One region of the Flavobacterium sp. AJR genome, then DNA from elsewhere that is predicted to be linked to it. Evidence: riboswitches for the same ligand, from Rfam matches in the RefSeq annotation. Region 1 holds a riboswitch; each other region holds the start of a gene.
What was found. A riboswitch is a leader RNA that binds a small molecule or an ion and turns the genes downstream of it on or off. The one in region 1 is predicted to bind cobalamin.
Positions count from the first base shown of each region.

Region 1 (3,290 bases):
CCAGAAAAATCAATGCCCATTTATCTTGAGAATTAATAGTGATTGTAGTTTGTCTTTCGGGGTTAATTTTTTCAGCATGACTTATTTGTTTAATCGCTGCAGTTGTCCCGTCTGAATATTCATTGTTTGTAATAACGTAATGTTCTTTTTTGTCATTGTTATCGGCTTCAGTTGTATATGTATTCGAAATAACCTTGTTATCCAGATTCACAGTTTCATACATTTGTTTGTATATAGGTCTGTAGAGTAGGATAGCGAGTAACATGCCACCCATCATAATATATTTTCGACCGATCTTATCACTTAGCCACCCAAAGACTATAAAAAACGGAGTACCTAACAATAATGCAATTCCTAGTAATCCATCTACTTGTGAAGAATCTATACTCATTACAGTTTTCATAAAACTCATGGCGTAAAACTGTCCAGTGTACCAAACTACACCCTGTCCCATTGTTGCGCCAAATAAAGCAAGCAAGACAAATTTTAGATTATATCTATTCCCAAAACTTTCTTTTAAAGGGTTTACGCTTATGCTTCCTTCCTTTTTTGCTTTAGCAAAAACAGGAGATTCATCCATGTTTTTTCGTATCAAATAAGAAACTCCTACCATTACAATCGAAACCCAAAACGGAACACGCCATCCCCAAGAATCAAATGATTCCGCCGAGAGAGAATTTTTTGTGATTAAAATGACCATCAAAGAAATAAAAAGCCCAACAGTTGCAGTAGTCTGAATCCATGAAGTCCAATATCCGCGTTGACCCACAGGAGCATGTTCGGCAACATAGGTTGCAGCGCCTCCATATTCTCCGCCAAGTGCAAGACCTTGTAATAATCGTAAAATCAAGACTAATAATGGTGCTAAGAAACCAATAGTCTCATAGCTCGGAATACATCCAATTAAAAAAGTAGAACATCCCATTAATAATAGGGTCGCCATAAAAGTGTATTTTCTCCCAATTAAATCTCCAAGACGTCCAAAGAATAAAGCGCCAAAAGGTCTAACGACAAATCCTGCTGCAAAAGTGGCTAATGTTGCCAAGAAAGATGCTGTTGGATTATCGGAGGGGAAAAATTTGGTCGAAATAACCACAGCCAAACTCCCAAAAATATAAAAATCATACCATTCTATCATTGTCCCCATAGAAGAGGCCGAAATAACTTTCCAAATTCCTTTTGTAGATGTGTTACTCATAAAATGGCTGTGTTTTTAATAGTAAATAAAAGTATAAGGTATCATTTTACGAATATATAAGATATTTTTATATTTAGTTGATGGTTTTTTAACAAATAGGGTTTGTTTGTTGATTTAACATTTGTTCAGTAAATCAAAGTTTCATAATTCAAAATAAATTATAGTTTACAGAGATGTTCAAGGCCTTTAAAATAAATAACTATTGCTTTGTTACGAAAGAAAACACTAGTTTTGCAACTCAAATTTTGAAACAGAAAATGGTTGTCATATCGATATGATATTGACATTAAAAGGGAATTTGGTGTAAATCCAAAACTGTCCCGCAGCTGTAAACTCATTAACCGAAACCCTTTAATACGTCACTTTTCATTTAGAAAGGGAAGGCTGGGTGTAGGGAGTAAGTCAGAAGACCTGCCGTTTTTATAGTAATAAATAGCTTTCGGGGATTGAAGCTTGAATTAAGAATAATACTTTTCACTTTGTGTGATAATGGTATTGTTTGTCTATTCTATTCTCGTAAGCCAAAAATGGAATTTATGAGATTTTTTTTCTGCAAATATAATATCGCAAAAGCAATCTTTTTTTTGGAAGCTTCTCCTTTCGATATTTTCTTTTTCTCCACTAAAAAAATCATTAAAACGTATCGCTTTACAATATGCTATGCTTTTACAAAAGTTTATTTATACAACTTTTGTAAGGGTGAATTGTATTTCGATTTAAAGAATTAAGTAATATAATTTTTAAATATTGAATAATGAAAAACCGATTTTTTTCCAAGCAATTAATTGCAATTGCTTCTTTGATGATGCTAACAGTTTCGTGTAATAATGATGACGATTTTACAGAGCCACCAGTAATAAAAGGCGAACAGCAATTAAAAGATACTTTAACTGTTGGGAAAACACTTCAATTAAGCTCAAAATTAGCAGATAGAAAGAACGTTTCTTTTGAATGGGCGATAGACGGAAAAGTAGTAGGATCTGATTCTACCTATATCTTTAAACCAGAAACGAGGGGAGATTTTAAAATTACAATGATAGCCAAAAATGATGGCGGAAAAGTTTCTCTTACTTATGATATCCATGCATGGGGAGCATATGAAAACGGTTTCTTTATGATCAACGAAGGATGGTTTGGTCACGGAACTGGAACGGTAGGATTTTATAGATACGATACAAGAGCTATAGAAGACAGTATTTTTGTAAAAGTAAATCCAGATAAAGATTTAAAACCGGCATCATCTACATTAGAATTTGGAACCATCATTAATAAAAAACTATTTTTAGTTTCTAAAGTTGGCGGACCTGTTGTAGTAGCCGATGCTTATTCGTTAAAAGAAGAAAAAAGAGTCCCTGCTAAAGGCGGAAACGACTGGCGTGCAGTTGTGGGTATTGATGAAAATCAAGCCCTTTTGACTTCTGGTAAAGGGATATTTAAGCTTAATCTTAATACGATGGAGGTGAATGGACAAATCGAAGGCGTTACAGGTCAGGTTGGAGATGTTGTTAAGACCAATGGTTATATTTTTGCATTATCTGCTTCAAAAGGGGTTATTGTAATAAATGCTTCAACATTGGTAGTCGAAAAAACGATTCCGGGTATGGTTTTAGGATTTGCTGTTACCGATGATAAAAAAGTATGGGCAGCAGGAGGAAAAAATCTTATAAGTATAGATTCAAATACTCTTGAAGTAAAAGAAATTGCATTAGGTTTTCAGGCTTACGGAAGCTGGGGAGCTTGGCATCCGGGATCTATTACGGCTGCTAAAAATGATGTTTTTATTGCTAAAAACGGAAGTTTTAGTGGTGGTAAAGAAATTTACAAATACACTGGTACTCCAGAGTCATTGACTGCGCCTTTTATTACATTAACAAATTCAAATATTTTATATGGTGCAGGAATTGGTTATGACCGAAAGAAAAATACTTTGGTGGTAAATACCTTAAATTCAGGTTTTGGTGTGAATTTCTCTATAAACAATCTTTATATATTTAACGCTGATTCAGGAGCAAAAACAGCATCGGTAAATTTTTCAGGATATTATTTTCCTGCAGTTTCTGTATTTCATCAATAATTTTTTTAAACTGTAAAG
Region 1 covers NZ_NCWQ01000072.1:31,433-34,722, forward strand. The annotation lists gene B8T70_RS17965 (MFS transporter) at 1-1,198, opposite strand, end outside; cobalamin riboswitch at 1,440-1,632, shown strand; gene B8T70_RS17970 (DUF5074 domain-containing protein) at 1,953-3,272, shown strand.

Region 2 (3,290 bases), on a different contig from region 1:
CAGGAGTAAACTCTTTTTTGTCGGGAGCTTTTGCATTATAGCGCACTTCTTCCTGAACATAAGTACCCACAACACTACCTAAAGCTTTAAATTGCCCAAGTCTGAAAGAACTTGCCAAAGAAAACAAGGCAGTATAGCGTTGCGGAAAAGAAAATTGAGTTTGTATTCCTTTTCTTGTAGCATTTAGTTTATTGTATTGAAAATCTGTAGATAACGAAACATCCCATGTAGGTAATATGTTGTACATATTTACTGCCGAGAAATATATTTCCTGTTGGTAATAACTATCGTCAGATTGTGCTCCTTCGGTTACTGTTTCTCCTAAAATATTGGTAGTATCTCTGGCAACATAATGCGTGTAATCGTAAGCGTATTTTGCCTTTGCCTGAAATTTGTATTTTTTTGTAAAATCCTTTACTATAGATGCCTGTGTGAAGAAATTCTTGTCGTACTGTCTAAATCCGTCAGAAAACTTATTTTCGACAATTGCTCCTGGTGCTCCCCTATCTGAGTCGTAATAATAAACTTTGGCATCCCAGGAACCATTATTTATTTTTCCGTAAAGTCCAGATTCAAATCTGAAAGCTTCAATATCACTATTATGTCTTGTGGCAGTAGTATCGTAAGCTACAGTACCATCCTGATTGTTTCTTTTGTATCTAAATTTATATTCTCCGTTAGATTTTATATACTCAGAACTTACGCTCATGCTTACTTTATTGCTCAGCTTTTGTTCCCATCTAAAAGACGGATCAAAATAATTTATAGTCATGGTTTTAAACCGCACCAATAAATTTGTTTTTTTATCCCCTTCAAAAACGGGACGTTTGGTTCTTAAATAAATGGTAGATGCAGCTGCAAAGTCTTTTGCCGACTGGAATATTTCGCTTTTCTGACCGTTATACATGGTAAGAGATTCCATGTCGTCTAGCGAATATTTACCCAAATCAGTAACTCCGTTTTGCGCATTACCTAATTGGATTCCGTCGTAAAAAACACCTACATGGTGCGTTCCCATATTACGGACATCTACAGTTTTAAGTCCGCCAAGACCACCATAATCTTTAATCTGGACTCCGGCAAAATAACGAAGCGCATCAGCAACATTATGACTGGCAAGATTTTCTAGTAATTTCCCCGAAAGACTTTGCACAGGAATTACTTCCTGGTATGGTTTTGCCTTAAGAATTACTTCTTTTAGTTTGCGAATGCTATCATTGGTTGCTTGCGAATGAAGCAAAAATGGAGTAAATAAGATAAAAACGAATAAAAGCTTTTTGTTTGTATTATACATCACTAAATAAATTATAAAAACTTTTCGCGATGTAATAATCAAGAAGCATAATAAGAAAGTCCCGCTATAAAATAACAGGCTAATTTTCTTGTTCTTCAACTTTATTCCTCGAAAGTTTTAAACTATGTGATTTTGGCAGGTCTCCTGACTTGTTCCATCTTTAAACAACCTTCTCATCCCGAGAATCGGGACAATGGCATTAGTAACGTTTAAAGACTTATATAGAACTTACAGTAGCGGGTCTGTTCAGGATTTACACCTGATTCCCTTTTAACTATTTCTTCTTAAAATTTTAAGAAAAAGTAGACCAAAATTTTGAGCAAATATATAACATAAGTTTATGAAAAAAAGTTCTTATTTAATTTAATTACAATTAAGACAATAAAACAAGGGTATAATCTGCTAATTTGATAATTTTCATTTATATCCAATAAATTTAAAAATATGACAATATATCAATTTGAAAACTAGACGATTCTTGTAAAAAAACAATATCTCGATGTTTCGACATCCATGTGGTTACCTTCTATTTTTTAATAAAATCTAAAATAGTTCATCATTGTTTTTTACATAAAATGTATATTTGATTTTCTCTATTTCAATATTTAGAAAACCTTTATAAATTAGAGAAACTCAATCTTAAACTCAAAAAATTTTGCATAAAAAATGGAAGTAAAAAGTTTAGAAAACATTGATATTAAAGATCTATTAGCGGTTATTAATTTATCTTTTTCAGATTATATCGTGCCTTTTAGTCTTAATTTAGAGCAACTTAAAACTAAGATTTCTGCCGAAAATATTAAATTAGATTTGTCTATCGGAGTTTATGCCGAAGATAAATTAGTTGGATTTATGCTGCATGCTTTAAATACTACAAACGAAGAATTTGTTGCTTATAATGCTGCAACTGGTGTTGTTCCAGATTATAGAGGAAAAGGTTTAGTTGGTAAAATGTATGATATTTTAGTGCCGAAATTAGAAAATCTTGGCGTAAAGCAAATGGTTTTAGAAGTTATAGAAGGAAATCATCCTGCAATACGAGTTTACGAAAAGATGGGTTATACAATACATAGAAAACTAGATTGTTTTAAAGGTAAAGTACCGGCATTAGATATAAATCCTAAAGTTGATATAAAGAATCTTAAAGAAACTCAATGGGAATTGTTTAAATCTTTTTGGGATATAGAACCTTCATGGCAAAACGATATTATGGCAGTGAGCAATAGTATAGAATTTAGCCAAATTCTTGGAGCTTATATAAATGACGCATTGGTAGGTTATGCAATATATAATCCTACATCCAAAAAAATTAATCAAGTAGCTGTAGCTCCTAATTATCGTCGTAAAGGAATTGGTACGAGTTTATTTAATCACATTAACAATGCTTTGGATCAAAATGAATTATTAGTATATAATGTTCAGAATAGTTCTGCAGAAGCAAAAGGATTTATAAAAAATTTAAATATACCATATACAATTTCGCAATTTGAAATGAAAAGAAATCTTTAAGTAAAATTGATTTATAATATTTGAACCTGGACGAAAGTTTACTAAAATTTGATTTTTTTTTATAATTTTTCAACAGAATTGTATATTTAAGATTGTAATAAAAAAAGGTAACCATATAAGTAATGTAAGTCCATTTAAATTTTAGGCTGATTAAGTCGCGCTTATATTTACTTAAATTACTTATATGGTTAAAATAATTTCACTTTTTATAGGGCTTTGCATAGTAGGAATTGCTTAATTTTGCAATCCAATTTTAATAAATATAATATGTTTCAGAATAAAAGTTTGTGGCTTGCAGTTTTAGTTTCTTTCGTTTTTAGTTTTGGTTTTGCCCAGGAAAATGAATATTTATTAAAATTTAAAACTTCTAAAGAATTACAGAAGTTTTTAAATTATTCTAAGAAAACAATTCCATTGGTAAGTGCACATCGAGGTGGTCCAACAGTTGGATTTCCAGAAAATTGTACACCAACATTTGCCAATGCAA
Region 2 covers NZ_NCWQ01000017.1:34,095-37,384, reverse strand. The annotation lists gene B8T70_RS06075 (TonB-dependent receptor) at 1-1,294, opposite strand, end outside; cobalamin riboswitch at 1,411-1,621, opposite strand; gene B8T70_RS06070 (GNAT family N-acetyltransferase) at 1,961-2,803, shown strand; gene B8T70_RS06065 (glycerophosphodiester phosphodiesterase family protein) at 3,071-3,290, shown strand, end outside.
Region 2: it holds a riboswitch for cobalamin, as region 1 does, so the genes downstream of both, B8T70_RS06075 (TonB-dependent receptor) here and B8T70_RS17970 (DUF5074 domain-containing protein) in region 1, are expected to answer to the same signal.

Region 3 (3,290 bases), on a different contig from region 1:
AATTAATTCAGAAGCAGGAAATCCTAAAAAAAGCCATTGAAAATTATTCCGGTCAAGCCGAATTAAAAGTACAACTCGCCTATTTTGGTGGTTTTGAAATCATACAAATGGCCAGCGGAATGTTAGCCGCTTATAAAAACAATATGCTAATTCTGGTAGATGGTTTTATTTGTACTGTGGCATTTTTAATTGCTTATAAAATAAATCCTGAAATCAAGAAAAATGCTATTTACTGTCATTCATCTGCTGAACAAGCACATCAGAAATTATTAGATTATCTAGAAGCTCAATCAGTTCTACAACTAAATTTACGCTTAGGCGAAGGAACGGGCTGTGCAATTGCTTTACCTATATTACAATCGGCAATTGTTTTCCTTAACGAAATGGCTACTTTTGAAAATGCTGGAGTTAGTAAGAAGTAAAACAGTATTCAGTCGCAGTTTTTAGTTTCAGCAACTATCTTTAGCCAAATAAATAAAACTATTAAATGAAAAAACAACTCCATATTTTTTTTACTGCATTAATGTTCTACACAAGGATTCCTTGTCCTAAAAATATCGACCATAATCCTGATTACCTTAATAAAGCAAGTCGATATTTCCCTTTGATTGGTTGGATTGTTGGAGGTATATCTTTTCTGGCATTTTATGGTGCTTCATTTTTAGTTTCAACACCCGCAGCAGTAATTATAGGAATGATTGCTGGGATTTTAATTACTGGAGCTTTTCATGAAGATGGTTTTGCCGATGTTTGTGATGGTTTTGGTGGGGGTTGGACCAAAGAAAAAATCTTACTCATCATGAAAGACAGTGCCATTGGCGCTTATGGAGCTATTGGTGTTGTATTATTATTTTTATTAAAATTTCAGTTACTTTCAGAACTGGTAACTATAGAGACAATTACAAGTCAGCAATCGGTAATTACTATTTTATTGTTGTTTATTGCAGGACACTCTATTAGTCGTTTAGCAGCTATAAGCATCGTATTTACACATGAATATTCTCGTGAAGATGCGACAAGCAAAAGCAAACCAATTGCAAAAAGCTTTAGCTGGAAAGAAGTTTTAGGTTCTTTCTTTTTTGGTTTATTACCTCTCTTGGTTCTTTCTTATTTTCAATATCAATTACTTTTAGTATTAATTCCAGTTTTCCTAACACGCTACTTTTTGGCACGTTATTTCCAAAAATGGATTGATGGTTATACTGGAGATTGTTTGGGCGCAACACAACAAGTTTGCGAAGTTATTTTTTATTTAAGTGTTATAGCAGTATGGAAATTTATTTAGTTCGTCATACCGAAACTGTTTGCGAAAAAGGAATTTGCTACGGTCAAACTGATGTAAATATTGCTGAACCTTATGATTTGATTTTTGAAAACATTGTAAAGCAATTACCTCAAGATGCATTGTTATATTCGAGTCCATTAAAACGTTGTGTGTTACTTGCCAAACATATCCAACAAGAAACCAAAATTTTAAATTACAAAGAGGACAAACGTTTGATGGAAATGGATTTTGGTGATTGGGAAATGAAAAATTGGAATGAAATTTCTTCAAATGATTTAAATCCGTGGATGGAAGATTTCGTAAATATTCGAGTTTCAAACGGAGAATCTTTCATCGATTTACATGAAAGAGTCACTCATTTTATAGAAAACGAAATACTTGCTAAAAAACCGTCAAAGGCAATTATTGTTGCACATGCCGGAGTAATAAGAAGCATATTATGTCTTTTAAACTCTCTTCCTCTTAAAGATGCTTTCCAAAACAAAGTCGATTTTGGACAAGTAATTAAAGTCGATATCTAAATAAAATCAATTTTTGTTTTGTTTATGAATAGTATTAAATAATCAAACAGAATTGATTTATAAGCTTTTTTAACTTTATATTTGCACTTTCATTAAGGTTGTGCTATATTTTTTGAGACACATTAAAAGGGAATCAAGTAATTGAAGATTGAAAACATCAAAATCTACATTCGAAAATCTTGAGCTGTACCCGCAACTGTAAGCTTAGTCCTGTAAGGGATGCTTGTTGTTAACTACAAACCACTGTTTTAGGACGGGAAGGGAAACAACAAGACGCGAAGCCAGGAGACCTGCCTTTGTTAACAAATATCGAACTCTCGGGAAAAAGAGTTTAGAAATTATGACATTACAAAAGTTTTACATCTGTTTTTCGCTCTTAGTTTGCCAATTCATTTTGGCACAAAATGATTCTATAACAAAATTAAAAGAAGTTATAGTTTCCGACACTAACCTCAAGAAATACTCTGATTCACAATCAATTCAAGTACTTAATGACTCTATTATTAATAGAAATGAAGCATTACTTACCGATTTATTAAACTTTAACTCTACTATTTATTTTAAAGAATACGGTCGTGGTATGCTTTCGACAGTTGCTTTTAGAGGAACAACGGCTTCCCAAGCTGCTGTAATATGGAACGGTATCAATATCAATTCTCAGATGAACGGAAGTACCGATTTTAATACTATAGCCGGATCTGACTACAATTCGGTAAGTGTAAAAGCTGGTGGAGGAAGTGTTATTTACGGAAGTGGTGCTGTGGGAGGAACAGTACATTTAAACAATGATTTAAGTTTTTACAAAAGGTTTGAAAATAATTTAAAGCTAGATTACGGAAGCTTTAATACCATTGGAATCAACTACAAAACAAATATTTCAAACGAAAAGTGGAGCGCACAAATTGGATTTTCTAAAAATAGCTCAGCCAATGATTACAAATACTTAAACCGATACAACTGGAAAGGTGAACAACGCTGGAACCAAAACGGGCAATATGATATCATTACGATGAGCGCAAACCTAGGTTATAAATTTGACGCAAAGAACAGCCTTAAATTATACAGCCAAACATCTAATACTGACCGAAATACTTCAATTATTTCTGAATCTGAAACCAAATCAAAATACATTAATAGTTTCAGTCGTAATTTAATAGAATATGATGGTGATTTTGGCAGATTCACAACCAACTTTAAAACTGCTTTTATTACTGAGAAATATCAATATTTTGAAGATAATTCAAAAAACAACTATAGCCACGGAAAAACAGAAAGCCTAATTACTAAAGCTGATTTAGGATACACTCTTTTTAAATCAACTCAAGTAAACGCTATCCTAGATTATAATAGAACCAAAGGTTACGGAACTGGTTTTGGAGATCATGTGAGAGAAATTAGCTCAGCTGCATTAATGATAAAACAAGATTTTTTTGCAAATTGGAAAAACGAGTTAGGCATCCGAAAAGAATTTACAAATAATTACA
Region 3 covers NZ_NCWQ01000036.1:32,547-35,836, reverse strand. The annotation lists gene cobT (nicotinate-nucleotide--dimethylbenzimidazole phosphoribosyltransferase) at 1-422, shown strand, start outside; gene B8T70_RS11225 (adenosylcobinamide-GDP ribazoletransferase) at 488-1,285, shown strand; gene cobC (alpha-ribazole phosphatase) at 1,270-1,806, shown strand; cobalamin riboswitch at 1,885-2,119, shown strand; gene B8T70_RS11215 (TonB-dependent siderophore receptor) at 2,147-3,290, shown strand, end outside.
Region 3: it holds a riboswitch for cobalamin, as region 1 does, so the genes downstream of both, B8T70_RS11215 (TonB-dependent siderophore receptor) here and B8T70_RS17970 (DUF5074 domain-containing protein) in region 1, are expected to answer to the same signal.